4 regions of the Gordonia jacobaea genome follow, and region 2 is predicted to be linked to each of the others. Evidence: predicted binding sites of a transcription regulator. Region 2 holds the regulator's gene; each other region holds the start of a gene.
The links. Region 2 encodes LexA, which represses DNA repair genes until DNA is damaged. Its sites were predicted from a motif close to CGAACANNTGTTCG; they were not measured.
Positions count from the first base shown of each region.

Region 1: a site for LexA is predicted at 2,218-2,231, ahead of ACRVY7_RS20035 (SAV_6107 family HEPN domain-containing protein). Genes of this name have one in related genera too.
Region 3: a site for LexA is predicted at 1,837-1,850, ahead of cofD (2-phospho-L-lactate transferase). Genes of this name have one in related genera too.
Region 4: a site for LexA is predicted at 1,803-1,816, ahead of ACRVY7_RS15340 (HNH endonuclease signature motif containing protein). Genes of this name have one in related genera too.

Region 1 covers NZ_CBDRLS010000006.1:194,663-198,184, forward strand. The annotation lists gene mraZ (division/cell wall cluster transcriptional repressor MraZ) at 1-177, opposite strand, end outside; gene ACRVY7_RS20030 (SCO2097 family morphological protein) at 833-1,222, opposite strand; gene ACRVY7_RS20035 (SAV_6107 family HEPN domain-containing protein) at 1,497-2,015, opposite strand; gene ACRVY7_RS20040 (GNAT family N-acetyltransferase) at 2,393-3,070, shown strand; gene ACRVY7_RS20045 (phytoene desaturase family protein) at 3,067-3,522, shown strand, end outside.
Region 2 covers NZ_CBDRLS010000003.1:137,173-140,694, reverse strand. The annotation lists partial or broken gene nrdR (transcriptional regulator NrdR) at 1-36, opposite strand, end outside; gene ACRVY7_RS11465 (LysM peptidoglycan-binding domain-containing protein) at 181-810, opposite strand; gene lexA (transcriptional repressor LexA) at 1,127-1,774, shown strand; gene ptsP (phosphoenolpyruvate--protein phosphotransferase) at 1,819-3,522, opposite strand, start outside.
Region 3 covers NZ_CBDRLS010000004.1:381,939-385,460, reverse strand. The annotation lists gene ACRVY7_RS15950 (DUF3499 domain-containing protein) at 44-547, opposite strand; gene ACRVY7_RS15945 (metallopeptidase family protein) at 765-1,241, shown strand; gene ACRVY7_RS15940 (WhiB family transcriptional regulator) at 1,246-1,503, opposite strand; gene cofD (2-phospho-L-lactate transferase) at 2,098-3,144, shown strand; gene ACRVY7_RS15930 (coenzyme F420-0:L-glutamate ligase) at 3,141-3,522, shown strand, end outside.
Region 4 covers NZ_CBDRLS010000004.1:264,446-267,967, reverse strand. The annotation lists gene ACRVY7_RS15340 (HNH endonuclease signature motif containing protein) at 1-1,774, opposite strand, end outside; gene ACRVY7_RS15335 (DUF1269 domain-containing protein) at 2,153-2,743, opposite strand; gene ACRVY7_RS15330 (YczE/YyaS/YitT family protein) at 2,856-3,522, opposite strand, start outside.

The DNA of each region.
Region 1 (3,522 bases), on a different contig from region 2:
AATTCGGGCGGCGATCTCGTCGAACTCCTCGGCTCGAAACACCGACAGGCTGTGGTCTTGGCCTTTTGTGACCATCACGCCTCCTGCCAGTACGTCGCGGAACTTGGCGGGCAATGTCAGTCGCCCTTTGTCGTCCAACTTGGGTGTGTAGGTGCCGACAAATCGAACGGACGACATGTCGACACCTCCTGCCCCCTGAGCGATCCGTTCCGGTCCGTCTCACCCAGTGCTGCCACAGTACCCCACTTTCCACCACTTTCCACCCCTTCCACCCCCTGAAGTCGCCATCCAAAACTATTACTGCAGGTCAACACGGATAAACACGGTGGTGGATGACACCACGCGCCGCGTGTCCCAGCCCGCCATTCGTGTGTCTAGAAGGACGAAACAGCATCAAAGTGACTGATGGGAGCCAGTTTTATGCCCGGGTGGGGAGATGTGGGGAAGGCGGTGGGGCGCTGTGGGGACCGCGGTGGGGCGGCGTGGGGAATCAGGGGCCGCACAGCTGGCGGCGGCGTCGCGGGAGCTCCGGAGTGGGCGGTCCGATCAGGCAGACCCGAGCGATAGGTGCATGGCCCGGCAGAAGGCAGGGTTAGAGGCGAGGTGGCCGGCCGGCCGATGCGGACACAGCGTGCTCACCCGCATACGACAGCAGGGCAACACATTGGTGCGATGTGTTGCCCTGCTGTTTGTGAGATCTGACTATCTCAAGGAGCGGTGGAGGCGTGAATGTGTGTCTTATCGAAGGCAGTGGGTGCTGCAGCACACACACATCCTTCGATACGACACACATGTGACGGAAAGGAGGCGCCTGATCAATCAGGCGCCTGGGTCACTCCTGGTCGAAGCGGCGGTTGAACCGTTCTTCCATGCGCTCGGTGAACTTGCGCTTGCCTGCCTGCCGCGCGGGGGCGTCGGCGGGTGCCGAATTCTCGGGAGCCGAGCGGCCACCGCCCCACAGAGCGAGGAGGCCTGCGCCGAACATCACGAGAAATCCGATGAGGCTGACGACGGGAAGCCCGGCGACGCTGAGGCCCACCAATGGGCCGACGACGAGCAGCACAAGACCCACGACGAAGACCGCCGCCGCCTGAAGACGACGACGACCCGACGACCGGCCAAGCCGCCGACGCTTCACGCTGGACGCGAACTTCGGGTCCTCGGCGTAAAGAGCACTTTCGATCTGTTCGAGCATGCGCTGCTCGTGCTCCGAGAGTGGCACCGACCCTCCTTACTACGTTGCCGATTCACACATCAACGAGATTGTGGCGACCGCGGACGCCAGTCTCGTGACATGTGTTCGCGGCTTACTGCTTCCATGATACGAGGTGATTGCAAGCGCGACCACCATAACCACCCGACCGTCACATCGAAGCCGCCAATAGCGACAATTCGGGACCTGTGATCACGTCGGGTGAAATGACCGCCAATCAGAATCGCCGTACGGGCGCCGTCGGCCGCGAAGCGCGAACCGCAGGCGCGGACGAGCCGATGAATCAGGCGATGTGGTCGTAGCCGTAGTCGGACCGGTCGACCGCTTGGTGCGCAAGCTTTCCCTGTTCGTAGGCGACGATGATGTCTTCGACGGCGTCGAGAAACGACAACACGCGGGAGCGGAGCGCCACGACCGCCGAACCCTCGACGGAGCGACGCAGGCCCGACTCGATCTCCATGCGCACAGACGACATCCGGGCAAACGCCTCGGCGAACTCTGCCAGATCAGGAACGGCCGACGAGATCCGTGACCACGCATTTGGGGACACGCGTCGAGATGCTCGCTTCGCGGGTGGTTCGTAGACCGCGAGTGCCGCTCCTGCCGCCCGCAGCGCCGCCAAGTAGTACTGGCGGAACCGTTCGGCGTCGTCTGGCACGCCGTCGGCATTCTCGACCAGGATCTCTGCGCGATCGAGGAGGTCGCGAGCACGCACGACGACCATCGGGTCGATCTCCGGACGCACCACTGCACCTCGCCGTGCGTGACGCACTGTGCCGCGCGTCGGCCTATGGACTGCCATCTCGCGCTCCCTTCGGTGTTGCGTCCGCTCGACACCCGAGCGGCTTCCACGTTCCTGTGTGACCGAGTCGTTCCTGTGTGACCAAGTCGTTCCTGCGCAATTAAGTCCCGGTACGGTCCGGCGATGCACGCTTCCCTCGTCCGTCGCCGGACCGCCCAGACTGTCGTGGGTGACGCAGAACGGCTTGCGGAGGCACGTTCATCGAACACCCGTTCGACATATTCAATATAGCTAGAACGGCGACACTCTTCAAGAGGAGATGTGGCCCCATTCCCGACAGCAGAAGCGTAGAACTCGGTACCGACATTCCCGATCGGCTGCGGCCTGCCAGGAACGCGACGCGCGCGGCGGACTGCGGGAGGAAGGACAACGAGCAGTTGGCGACCCGACTCGTTCGGTTGACCGGCCAGGACTCCCCGGCCTGGCTCGACGCTGCCCTGAATGTCTACGTGACCGCGATGGACTACCCGCGTGGCACCGAGCACCACCGGGTTCCGCTCTGGCGCGAACACATCGCCCGACGCGGGTGGACCGCATACGCGGCGCTGACGGCCGTCTCCCCCGACATCCGGCTCGACCCCGACGCGGAGCGTCGACGTATCGGCCCTCCGGTGTCGCCGTCCGGGCACGAGATCATGGTCGGCATCGCCTACGGCTATCGCGGCGCCGACGACCAGTGGTGGAATCACCAGCTCAGAACCGGTCTCCGACTGTCCGGCTGCGACCGCGACACCATCGAACGCATCGCAACCAACTACTTCGAACTCACCGAACTCCACGTCCACCCGACCGCTCAGGGCCACGGCATCGGCGAATGGTTGCTGACCGCACTGCTGAGCGACCGTCAAGAAGACCACGTCCTGCTGTCCACCCCGGAGATTCCCGCCGAACGAAATCGGGCGTGGTCCCTCTACCGCAGGATGGGCTTCGACGATGTGCTGCGCCACTTCACCTTCACCGGCGACCCACGACCCTTCGCTTTCCTCGGTCGACGACTCCCGCTCGACGCGGCTACCGAACCTCTTACAGGCACGCCACCAGCGGCGGCGCGGTGAGCCGCCGAGGCGGCTCCGGCCATAAGCCCCGGCACGACGCCGTTGTCGTGGGTGCAGGTCACAACGGCCTCATCGCGGCCGCCTACCTCGCCCGCGCGGGACGTTCGGTGCTCGTCGTGGAACGCGACGACATCCCGGGCGGCGCCGTTTCGACCGTCGAACGCTTTCCGGGCTATCGAGTCGATCGCGGATCGTCGGCACATCTGATGATCCGACACTCCCCGATCATCGACGAGCTCGACCTCTCTGCGCACGGTCTGCGCTATATCGACTGCGACCCTTGGGGTTTCGCACCCGCGACGCAGGACGGACCACCGTTGGTGTTCCGCACCGACCTCGACGCGACCTGCGCGTCGATCGCCGCCGCGTGCTCAGACGCCGACGCGGACGCCTACCGACGATTCGTCGACGTGTGGGGTCCGCGGTCGCGAGCTGTGCTCGACGCGTTCAAC
Region 2 (3,522 bases):
CTTGGTGTCTTCGTTCTTGCAAAACGGGCAGCGCATGTAGTCCTCGTGCAGATCTCGGGACGCAGCGGCTCCGTCGGTCTGGCTCGGTCCGATCGTCTGACGACCGGCGGAGGCGAGACCGCAGCGGTGACCGTGTCGGTTTCCGACTGGACCCTGTGACATCGAGAATACCGCCAGCGCTCAGCGGTACGCGGGTGTGACAAGCGGTTGGCCAACGCGCAGCCCACTCGACGGCAGATCGTTGAGGTCGATGATCTCGTCGATGACGGTCTGACGCGGCACATCAGGCGCGACGCGTGCGGCGATCGAGCTCAGCGATTCGCCGGAACGCACGTGGACCACCTGCGTGGAGGTCGACGACGGCATGCTCGCCCGCTGGTAGTCGGCGCCGACGGTCCCGACCACCCACACGGTCAGTGCCAACCCGACTCCCGCGAGTACCGCCAAGAACGCTGCCCGGCGCCGACGGGCAGCCACCAGCTCGCCGACGCCACCGGCGCATCGCGTGCCCGCTGGCCGCGTTGAGGTTCCGTGATCGAACGCGATCCGACGCCGAGGTTGCGGCATGACGTCTGCGCCGGCGGTCCGTCGGGACTCAGTCGTTCGAACGTGCCCCGCCACACGTAGCTCGTCGCTACGCACGGGATTCGACGGTGCACGTCCACTGACCACCGTGGCGCGGTGAACTCGGGGACGCGTCGTCGATGCAGGTCGCGGCGTTGCAGATCGGGTGGTCGGCGGTGTTGCCGCGGATGCACTCGACGTGCTGGGAATCGTGCGGGTCACCGGGTTGGTCATCAAGCTGGTCATCGCTACCTCCAATGGTCGATCAAGCGTTCGATGAACTGATGTTCGAGTTCTACCAGAGGGGTCCGACAAAGTCCTGCGACACGTCGAACAAATGTTTGATGTTGTCAGTGGCCTCCGCTACTGTCGGCGCCAGACGATGGAAGAAAGACGCACCCCACCCCGCTTCACAACAGCACCCGGTTCACAACAGCACCCGCTTCACACATCAGGAAGGACGGAACCGATGACAGAGAAGTCACGACGCGGCCCGTCGTCGCCCAAGGGCAACGGTCGCAGCGTCGAAGGCAAGAAGAGTGGAGGCGGCGAGGAGGCACCGATCCATCCGGCCGTCGCCGAGGCAACACTCACCGATCGCCAGCGTGGCGTCCTCGATGTGATCCGAAAGTCGGTGCGCGAGCGCGGGTATCCGCCGAGCATCCGAGAGATCGGCGACGCCGTCGGCCTCACGTCCACGTCATCGGTCGCACACCAGTTGCGCACCCTCGAGCGCAAGGGCCTGTTGAAGCGCGACGCCAACCGTCCGCGGGCGGTCAACGTCTCCGAGGCTCCCGACGCACATCACTCCGATGCCATCAACGGAGATCTCCCGACCCCCACGTTCGTTCCGGTACTCGGCCGCATCGCGGCGGGCGGTCCGATTCTCGCGGAGGAGGCGGTCGAAGACGTCTTCCCGCTTCCGCGTGAGCTCGTCGGTGAGGGCTCGTTGTTCCTGCTCCGCGTCGTCGGCGAATCGATGATCGACGCCGCGATCTGCGACGGCGACTGGGTTGTCGTGCGTCAGCAGAATGTCGCCGACAACGGCGACATCGTCGCAGCGATGATCGACGGCGAGGCGACGGTGAAGACCTTCAAGCGCAAAGACGGCCACGTCTGGCTGATGCCGCACAATCCGCTCTTCGATCCGATCCCCGGAGACGACGCCGCCATCCTCGGCAAAGTCGTCACGGTGATGCGCCGGGTCTGATGCGCGGAACGGGCCCCGCAGGTCGCTGACCAGCGGGGTCTGCGTCAGCCGTCGAGTTGCTCGGCAGCTGCGCGTCGGGCGAGTGCCGGACTCGAGGTGGCAAGTGCGGCAGCGGCGGCAGCCCGGCACTGCTCCATCGTCGCCGTCGACAGCTTCGCCCCGACTGCGGGCGTCGCCGCCGGAGCCGCCGACAGCGAGGTGACTCCGAGCCCGACGAGCACACATGCGAGCGACGGGTCGGCCGCGGCCTCGCCACAGACTCCGACGGGTTTGCCCTGCTGGGCGCCGGCGGTCGCAACCTGCGAGATGAGTGCGAGCACCGCCGGTTGCCAGGGGTCGGTGAGTTCGGCGAGTTCTGCCGACATCCGGTCGGCGGCCATCGTGTACTGGGTGAGGTCGTTGGTTCCGATCGACACGAAGTCAACCTCGGCCAGAATCGCGGGCGCCAGGATCGCCGCTGCCGGGATCTCGATCATCACGCCTGCCGTCAGACCACGCTGACGGACGAGTTCGGCGAACTGTGCGGCCTCCGCGGCCGTGGCGATCATCGGTGCCATGACCCACGGCGTCGTGCCGGACTCCTCTGCCGCGCGCGCAATCGCGTCGAGCTGAGTTCGCACGATGTCGGGGTGGTCGTCGCCGATGCGGTTGCCTCGCACGCCTAGTGCGGGATTCGCCTCGTCCGGGTGCTCGATGAACGCCAGCGGCTTGTCCGACCCGGCGTCGAGCGTCCTGATGACGACTTTTTGGCCCGCGAACGCCTCGAACACGTCGCGGTACAGCCGCGTCTGCTCGTCCACATCGGGCTCATCCGCCCTGTCGAGAAACGCCAACTCGGTGCGGAACAGCCCGATGCCCTCGACTGGTGCATCGGCAGCGCTGCGCGCGGAGACGCCGTCGGCAACATTCGCGAGGATGGCGACGGCGGTGCCGTCGGCAGTCCGGCCGGGGCCACGCCACGCAGCAACAAGCGCGGCCTCCGCAACGCTGCGCTCGACGAGTTCACGCGCTTCGGACCCCTCTGGTTCGACGGTGATCGACCCCGCGCCTCCGTCGAGCAAAACCATTGTGCCGCTGGTGATCTCACTCAGTCGCGCCACAGCGACCACGCACGGGATGCCCAACTGCCGCGCGATGATGGCGGTATGACTGGTCGGTCCGCCGAGACGCGTGGCCAGCCCGACGATCACCGCGGGATCGAGCCCAGCGGTATCCGCGGGAGCGAGGTCGTCAGCGAAGAGAATCGACGGGTGACTCGGCGTCGGAATTCCCGGCTCCGGCTGGCCGAGCAACTCGGCGACCACTCGGTCACGAACGTCGTTGAGGTCGGTGATCCGCTCTGCCATCAACCCGCCGAGTTTGGCGAACATCTCGGAGAACTGCGCCGTGGCCGCGACCGCGGCGGCGGGCGCCGACGCGCCCTTCGCGACACGCGATTTCGCCGCACCGATCCATCCCCGATCCTCGGCCAACCCGGCGGTCGCAGCAAGGACCTCGGCCGCAGCTCCCGACGCGTGTGATGCGCGATGACGCAGCCTGCCCGCGACGACTGCCGCGGCGGCGACGAGGCGTTCCGCCTCCGCGTCCCGCTCGCCCTCGGCCAGAACGTGATCGGTGCCGAGTGACGTCTCGTCGTAGGTGACGCGCCCACCCGGCCACAACACCGGCCCGTAGGCGAACCCCGCGACGACGGGTGTTCCCGACAACTCTCCTTGACCGTTCATGGTGACCCGATTCTCCGATACCAG
Region 3 (3,522 bases), on a different contig from region 2:
CCACACACAGCCATATTCTGATCCACCAGATCTCGCGGGCGCGTCAGTCGACCGGGTCTGGCAGCACACGAAGGTGCCCCCGCCTGCCAGGACGCGGCTTCACACCCCCGCTACGACGCGCGGCGTCGGACCCCGAACGCACGTCGGGGCTCGGGCGGAGATCGGTCGTAGACGTACCTGCGCGGTGTCGGCCTGCCCGAACGTCGTCGAACGCCTCCTGGTCGAAACCCGGCGCACGGCCCACGGCACCCGCGATGCCGCGCGCACCGACCTCGCGCCCACCGACTTCACGTACAGCCTCGGCAAGGGCCGTCAATTCGTAGTCTTCGGCGACCGGCGCCGAGAATCCCCGCTCGCTGCGGAGCATTTCCCACCCGCGCGGCACGGTGATGCGTCGTGCATGCTCGTCACACAGATCCCACGAGTGCGGCTCATCCGACGTGGCGAGAGGACCGATGACCGCCGTCGACTCGGCGTACACAAAGGTCAGGGTCGCAACCGCCGACCGGGAGCAAGCCGGGCGGCAGCATTGTCGGGGAAGCTTCACAGCAGAAAGATTAGTCCCACGCCCCGGCGAACGGTGTTTCGACACGCGGCGCGAGGTCTGACATGGGGAGCGAGGGCCGACACGCGGCGCGACGCCTCCGAGTCGACACCGGTGGGTGGAGACTTACAATCTCGGCATGCGTATCGAACGGCGGCGCGCAACGCGCGATCGAGGCCAGGGTTCGCCGGTGCGCTCCTCGGAGAACCGGGTGTCCGATATGCGGCTCTCGGCTGTGCACGCAGCGCGTCGAGCACGCCGCGACCGACGGGGCCGGGGGCTGCGCTCCCCGCTGTTGCCGCAGGGCGTGCCTGCGTGGCGCAGCAAATCGGACGAATTCGACACGGTTGTCCTCGAGGCGTTCGCGGAGATAGATGCTCGCTGGCACGACGAGCTCTCGGGACTCGACATCGCCGTCGACGAAATCCCACGTCTGCTGCCGCGTGACCCCGAAACCGTGCAGTGGCCCGACGAGGTGACCGCCGACGGAGCCGTCCCGCTTGCGCGTCTGATGCCCGCGGGGGTCGATGTCCACGGAGCGCCGACGAGGGCGCAGATCATCCTGTTCCGCCGGCCGCTGGAGAGCAGGGCGAAGAAGGGCGAGGACCTACTCGATCTCGTTCACGAGGTCTTGGTACAGCAGGTCGCAACACACCTGGGTCTCGACGAGGACATCATCGACCGGGGACCCGAGTAAACCGTCAGATGATGCCGCGCTTGAGGCGGCGACGCTCACGCTCTGACAGGCCGCCCCAGATCCCGAAACGCTCATCGTTGTGCAGGGCGTACTCGAGGCACTCGGCCTTCACCTCGCAGCCCTGGCAGATGCGCTTCGCCTCGCGGGTGGAGCCGCCCTTCTCGGGGAAGAACGCCTCCGGATCGGTCTGCGCGCACAGCGCGCGATCTTGCCATTGGTCTTCGATTGCGTCGAACAAGCCCTCGAAGTCGTTGGGCACCAAGGAAAGATGACGACGCTGCGAGTTCTCGTCAGCGCCGAGCGAAACCTCAGGTGTCCCGATCAACGAATCATCAACGGGCCCAAGGGTTGTGTAGTTCGCATCCCCACTCAACGGGGACGCGATCTCTGAATGTCCGTGTGGTTCAAGGGGATTGCCGATCGCGTTGTCGAATGCCATCGTCGGCGCCTCCTGCCTGGGAAGTCGTTGTTCTCTGTCGTCACAGCGGCGCGGCATCGGTGCCACACCACCACTCATACCCGTACATTCTCGATCTTCACCAAGTGTCCGGCGCGATCTGGCACCACCACGGTGTCCGATCAACCTTTCCGAATTCGAACAAGTGATCGAACTTCGTTGCGATGCACCGATTCTCGATCTCGAACCAGAAATGACACTGATGTGATTAGACACGCCAGAGACGTGTCCGGTCAAGTTGAATCAAAATATTCCTTAATACCATCGACCGACAAGAACTCCCCGTAAGACACGAGTTGTGTTGCGCGGACGCATCAATGTCACATCAGATGCGAATGGCGGGCGCGGCGTCGTGGTCCATGATATCGACTCGATCCCGACTCACTAGAGTGGGTCGTTGTGAAGGTGACGGTACTCGTCGGCGGTGTCGGCGGCGCACGATTTTTGTCCGGGGTCCGCGAACTGCTCGGTCCGACGCCGTTTCCGGTCGCCGCGGGCGACTCGGCATCGAGCAACGGAAACGAGATCACCGCGGTGGTCAACGTCGGTGACGACGCATGGATGCACGGCGTGCGCATCTGTCCCGACCTCGACACCTGTATGTACACGCTCGGCGGTGGAATCGACCCGGAACGCAGTTGGGGTCGAGCCGACGAGTCGTGGCACGCCAAGGAGGAACTGGCCGCATACGGCGCAGACCCGGACTGGTTCGGACTCGGCGACCGCGACCTGGCGACGCATCTGATCCGCACCCAGATGCTCGATGCGGGCTACCGGCTCGCCGATGTGACCGCCGCACTGTGTCGGCGATGGCAGCCCGGCGTGCGACTACTGCCCGCAACCGACGAACGTCACGAGACACACGTCGTCGTCGCCAAACCCGATGGGAGCGAAGGCGAACGCGTCGCGATCCATTTTCAGGAATGGTGGGTCAAACACCGTGCGCAGATCCCGACCTTCGGGTTCGCACAGGTCGGGTCGGACGACACCGCACCGGCACCAGGGGTCGCCGAGGCAATCGCCGACGCCGACATCATCCTGCTCGCGCCGAGCAATCCCGTGGTCAGCATCGGGGCGATCGTCAGCGTTCCCGGCATCCGGAGCGCGTTACGCACCACGTCGGCGCCCGTGGTCGGCATCTCCCCGGTGATCGACAATCGTCCGCTGCGGGGAATGGCCGACGAGTGCCTGTCGGTCATCGGCGTCGAGTCGTCCGCTGAGGCGATCGCCGCCCACTACGGCGCCCGCAGCGGCAACGGAATCCTCGACGGGTGGCTGATCGCCGAGGGCGACACCGCACACGTCGACGGCATCGCCATCGGGACGGCGCCTCTGCTCATGACCGACCCGCAGACCACTGCCGTGATGGTCCGTGACGCGTGCGCCCTCGTCGGCGTCGACATTCCGCGGGCTGCGCACCCCGACGCGGCCGGAGACGCTCGATGACGGCCGACGCCGGCGCAGCGTCGCGAGGCGGAGCACTCCGCGACCACCGGGCCCCCGCGGCTCTGGAGATCATCCCGGTCACCGGTCTGCCCGAGTTCGACACCACGACCGACCTCGCAGCGGAGATCACACGCCGCGCCCCGTGGTTACGCGACGACGATGTCGTCGTCGTCACCAGCAAGGTGTTCTCCAAGACCGAGGGTCGGATGATTCCGGCGCCCACCGACCTCGACGAGCGTGATGCGCTGCGGCGCAAGCTGATCGACGCCGAGTCCGTGCGCGTCCTCGCGCGCAAGAACCGCACGTTGATCACCGAGAACAAACTCGGCCTCGTGCAGGCCGCCGCGGGCGTCGACGGCTCCAATGTGCCGACCGACC
Region 4 (3,522 bases), on a different contig from region 2:
CGTGGGGTGCGATGGGGCTGGCTGGTGGGGCCGGGCCCGTTGATGGGTTGGGGTCTGTGGGCGGGTCGGGGTCGAGTTCGAGTGGCCTGGGGAGGTTCCATCGGATGTCGACCCGCCTGCTGAGGGTTGGGGTATCGCCGACAGGCACCCTGCCCGCCAGTGCGCGCTCGATCCGCCCGCTGGGCGGGTTGGGCACCAAGTGCGGCAACACAATCCCGGTAACGGTTGTGTCTGTGTCGAACCCGGTACCAGCCGCGCGTGCTGCGGCTGCAGCAGCGTCGTTGCTGGCGTGTTCGGCCGCGAGGTAGTCGCGGAAGTCGGCTTTGACGTCCGCGATGCGGTTGATGCGTTCGGGATTCTCCGGCATACCCGGCTTGGCGTTCAATCGCCACGCAACCCGTCCGGTGTCGGGGCCGTCGGTGATCATCCGGGTGGTGAACTGGCCGGGTTTCGGACCGACCCGCCGATTGTGCACATCGCACGCCGGGACGAGTTGATCGATATCGGTGAGTCCGCCGTCAGCCCAGTCTTTCGCGGCGTGATGCATCTGCACCCGTGAAGCGGGCTGATTACAACCCGGTGCCGAACACATCTTCCCGCCCGGCGAGGCGAACGACGCCAACCGTTGCCCCAGCGACGCGATCCGTTTCGACCGACCCAGGTAGAGCGGGATGCTGGTGTGGTCACCGAACACCGCCAAATACTGGCTCGCTCCGGTAGAGGCGGCCATGTCGATTACATCGCCGATCGGCAGCAGTGTGCCGGACGTGGTCTGTGCGATCCCCGCCTGGGCTTCGAGTTCGTGCAGGCTGGTGGTGACGATGACCTGGATCGGTAACCCGCGGTGAGTGTTGCCGAGCATGCCGGATTCCAACACCTGGCCGAGTAGTGCGGAGAAGGCGTCGTGGTTGCGTTGCGCAGGCGAGCGCTGATCACGTAGAGCCGCGGCCGCGACTTGTTCAGCATTTGCCGTGGTGATCGGACCGACCGGCGACTCCGGATCATCCGGGTTATTCATGCCCGGTTTGGCCCACGCATCCAACACCGTGTCCAGGCGGGCGCGGGCGATCGGATCGAGATCGGCAGTCAACCGCGACATAAGTTGCGCGTTCTGCCGGTTCACCCACAGGCGGCGTCGGCGTTTGCGGTCTTTCGAGGTGGTCAGCGTCCCATCCGGATCCAGATGGGCAAGTAACCGTGAACCCAAATTGGTGATTTCGGCGGGCGTGAATTGGACCGCATAGCCGGCCATCTGTGCTTCGGCGGCGGCTGTTGTCTCGGCCGACACTTCACTGGGGATTGCCTCCAGCACCTCGAGCACCGCCCGGACGTGCGCGCCCGCGACGCGGCCCTCGACCACATAGCCGGCCAACGTCGGGCATGCGGGTGGTAGTCGGTCGCCGCAGATCGTGGTGAACGAGCCAGTCGCAGCGATCACCCGATGCCGCGCCGCCGGATCGCCAATGTGCAGACCATGCCCCATGAAATTGCGAACATCGCGGAAACCCAGGGCGCGGGGCAGATCCCGGTCAGACGCCTCCACAATCAAGCGATCCGTCACCGCACCCGCAGTCCGCAACGCCAGCCGTTCGGCCTCCACGGTGGCTTCCACCAGCGCGGCATCGGATACCAGCGACACATCGACCGCAGCCAACTCATCCAGCACCGCGGCAAGCCGCGACAGTTTCTCCGCCACCACCGCATCCGCAGAACCCACCGCAGCAGTCGCCAAAGCCGAAGGCGCGCCGCCGGTCCCAAGATCTTTGCTGTTCACGTGCCGCCACCCCCGCCCCACGTCGTGTCGAATATGTGTTCTACACTACCCGACAATACCGACAGCGTCGAGGAAATCTCGAACACAAGATCGAATCTGTGGATACTCCCGCGCCAGACGCAATCCGCACCCACTCCGCTTGTACGACAACATAATTCGTGTGACCGACTCAGCCGACTAGTTGATCGAAAAGTCCATATGCGCTTAAGGCTCCCGCCGGATCGCTCATCTGCACACACCAGGTCGCCGACATCGCCCGCCCGAGGAAGTCCCTACTGCCGCAACACGATTCGCCAATACCCAAACCCGCCACAAACAGAACGAGACCCCTTCGACGCGTCGTCGAAAGGGTCTCGCTCAAGCAGTAGGAGTGTCAGCTCAGGAGAACTTCGCCTTCAGCTTTTCGACGCGCTCTTCGCGCTTCTCCTTCTTCTCAGCCTTCTTCTCGTCGTGGAGCTTCTTACGAGCGGCCTCTGCTGCAGCCTCTGCAGCGTCCTGCTGAGCCTCGAGCTCGGCCAGAACCTCGTCGAGCGGGCGACGCACGATGGCACCTTCGTACTTGGTCACCAGGGCGTCGAGCGCTGCGGTGTCGGCCTCGTCGGTCTGCGCGATGATGGCGTTGCCGCCGGGGCGAACAGTCTTGCCGAACTCCGTGATCGCGTCGTCGAGGTCGTCGGAGCGGCTGGCATCAACGAGCGCGCCGCCTGCTGCACCGAGACCGAATCCGAGCAGAACACCGAGTGGGCCACCGAGCACGCCGATCAGCATGCCGATCAAAGACCCGCCAACCGTGGCGTCGCCGGACTCGACATCGCCACCCTCTGTGATCGTCAGATGACCCGCGTCGTCACGCTGCACGATCGCCGCGGCAACCAGTCCGACCGAAGAGCCGGAGTTGGTGATGGTGTTGTACACCTCGTAGGTCGTTGAGTTCTCCGGAAAACTGATCGCTACGACATATTCGGTCATGTCCTGCCTTCCATTTCACAGTTGTACGACTCGTCCCCCCACGGACGGAACCGTCGGCCCCGCATTTACACCGTAGCGTGAATCGGTGACGGTGGGGTGTGGTTGCCTGACGTCAGAAGTGTGATCGTCCCATCACCACGCGTGATTTTTTCGCACTGGCGGCCGTAAGGTCCTTTCGCATCAACGGTTTGTTCACCTTCTCGGTGAAGGTCTCGATCAGCGGTCCGGTAAAGAAAGCGGTGACCACGGTGCCTGCACCGATCGTGCCGTGGAAGATCACCGCAAGCACAACAAAGACCAAATCCTGACATGTTCGCACCGCGCGATACGGCATTTTCGAGTGGTCGACGATGATCGGCGCCACTGCGTCGTAGGGCGAATTGCCAAGCGCCGAAGTCATATACAGCGATGCGCCGTAACAGAAGAAGGTGATCCCGATGGCAAACATGATCATCTTCTGCCATGCCGCGGGATTGTCGGAAAAGTACGGATCCAGCCACGTGCTGAACCACTGGACGAAGTAGCCGACCAGAATCATGTTCATGATCGATCCGATTCCGATGTACTGGCGTCCCCACAGCAGCATCGGAATGAAAAGCACTGCGTTACTGATCAACTGGTAGGTACCGAGGTCGATCCCGAGCGTGTTGCTGATGCCGATGTTCGCGGCGGTGTACGGGTCGACGCCCACCTGGCCGACGCGCAGCACCGCAGACCCCAGAGAGAGGACCGCGATTCCCACCAAAGCCCAGAAGATGCGCCGGACGTAGTAGCCGTCG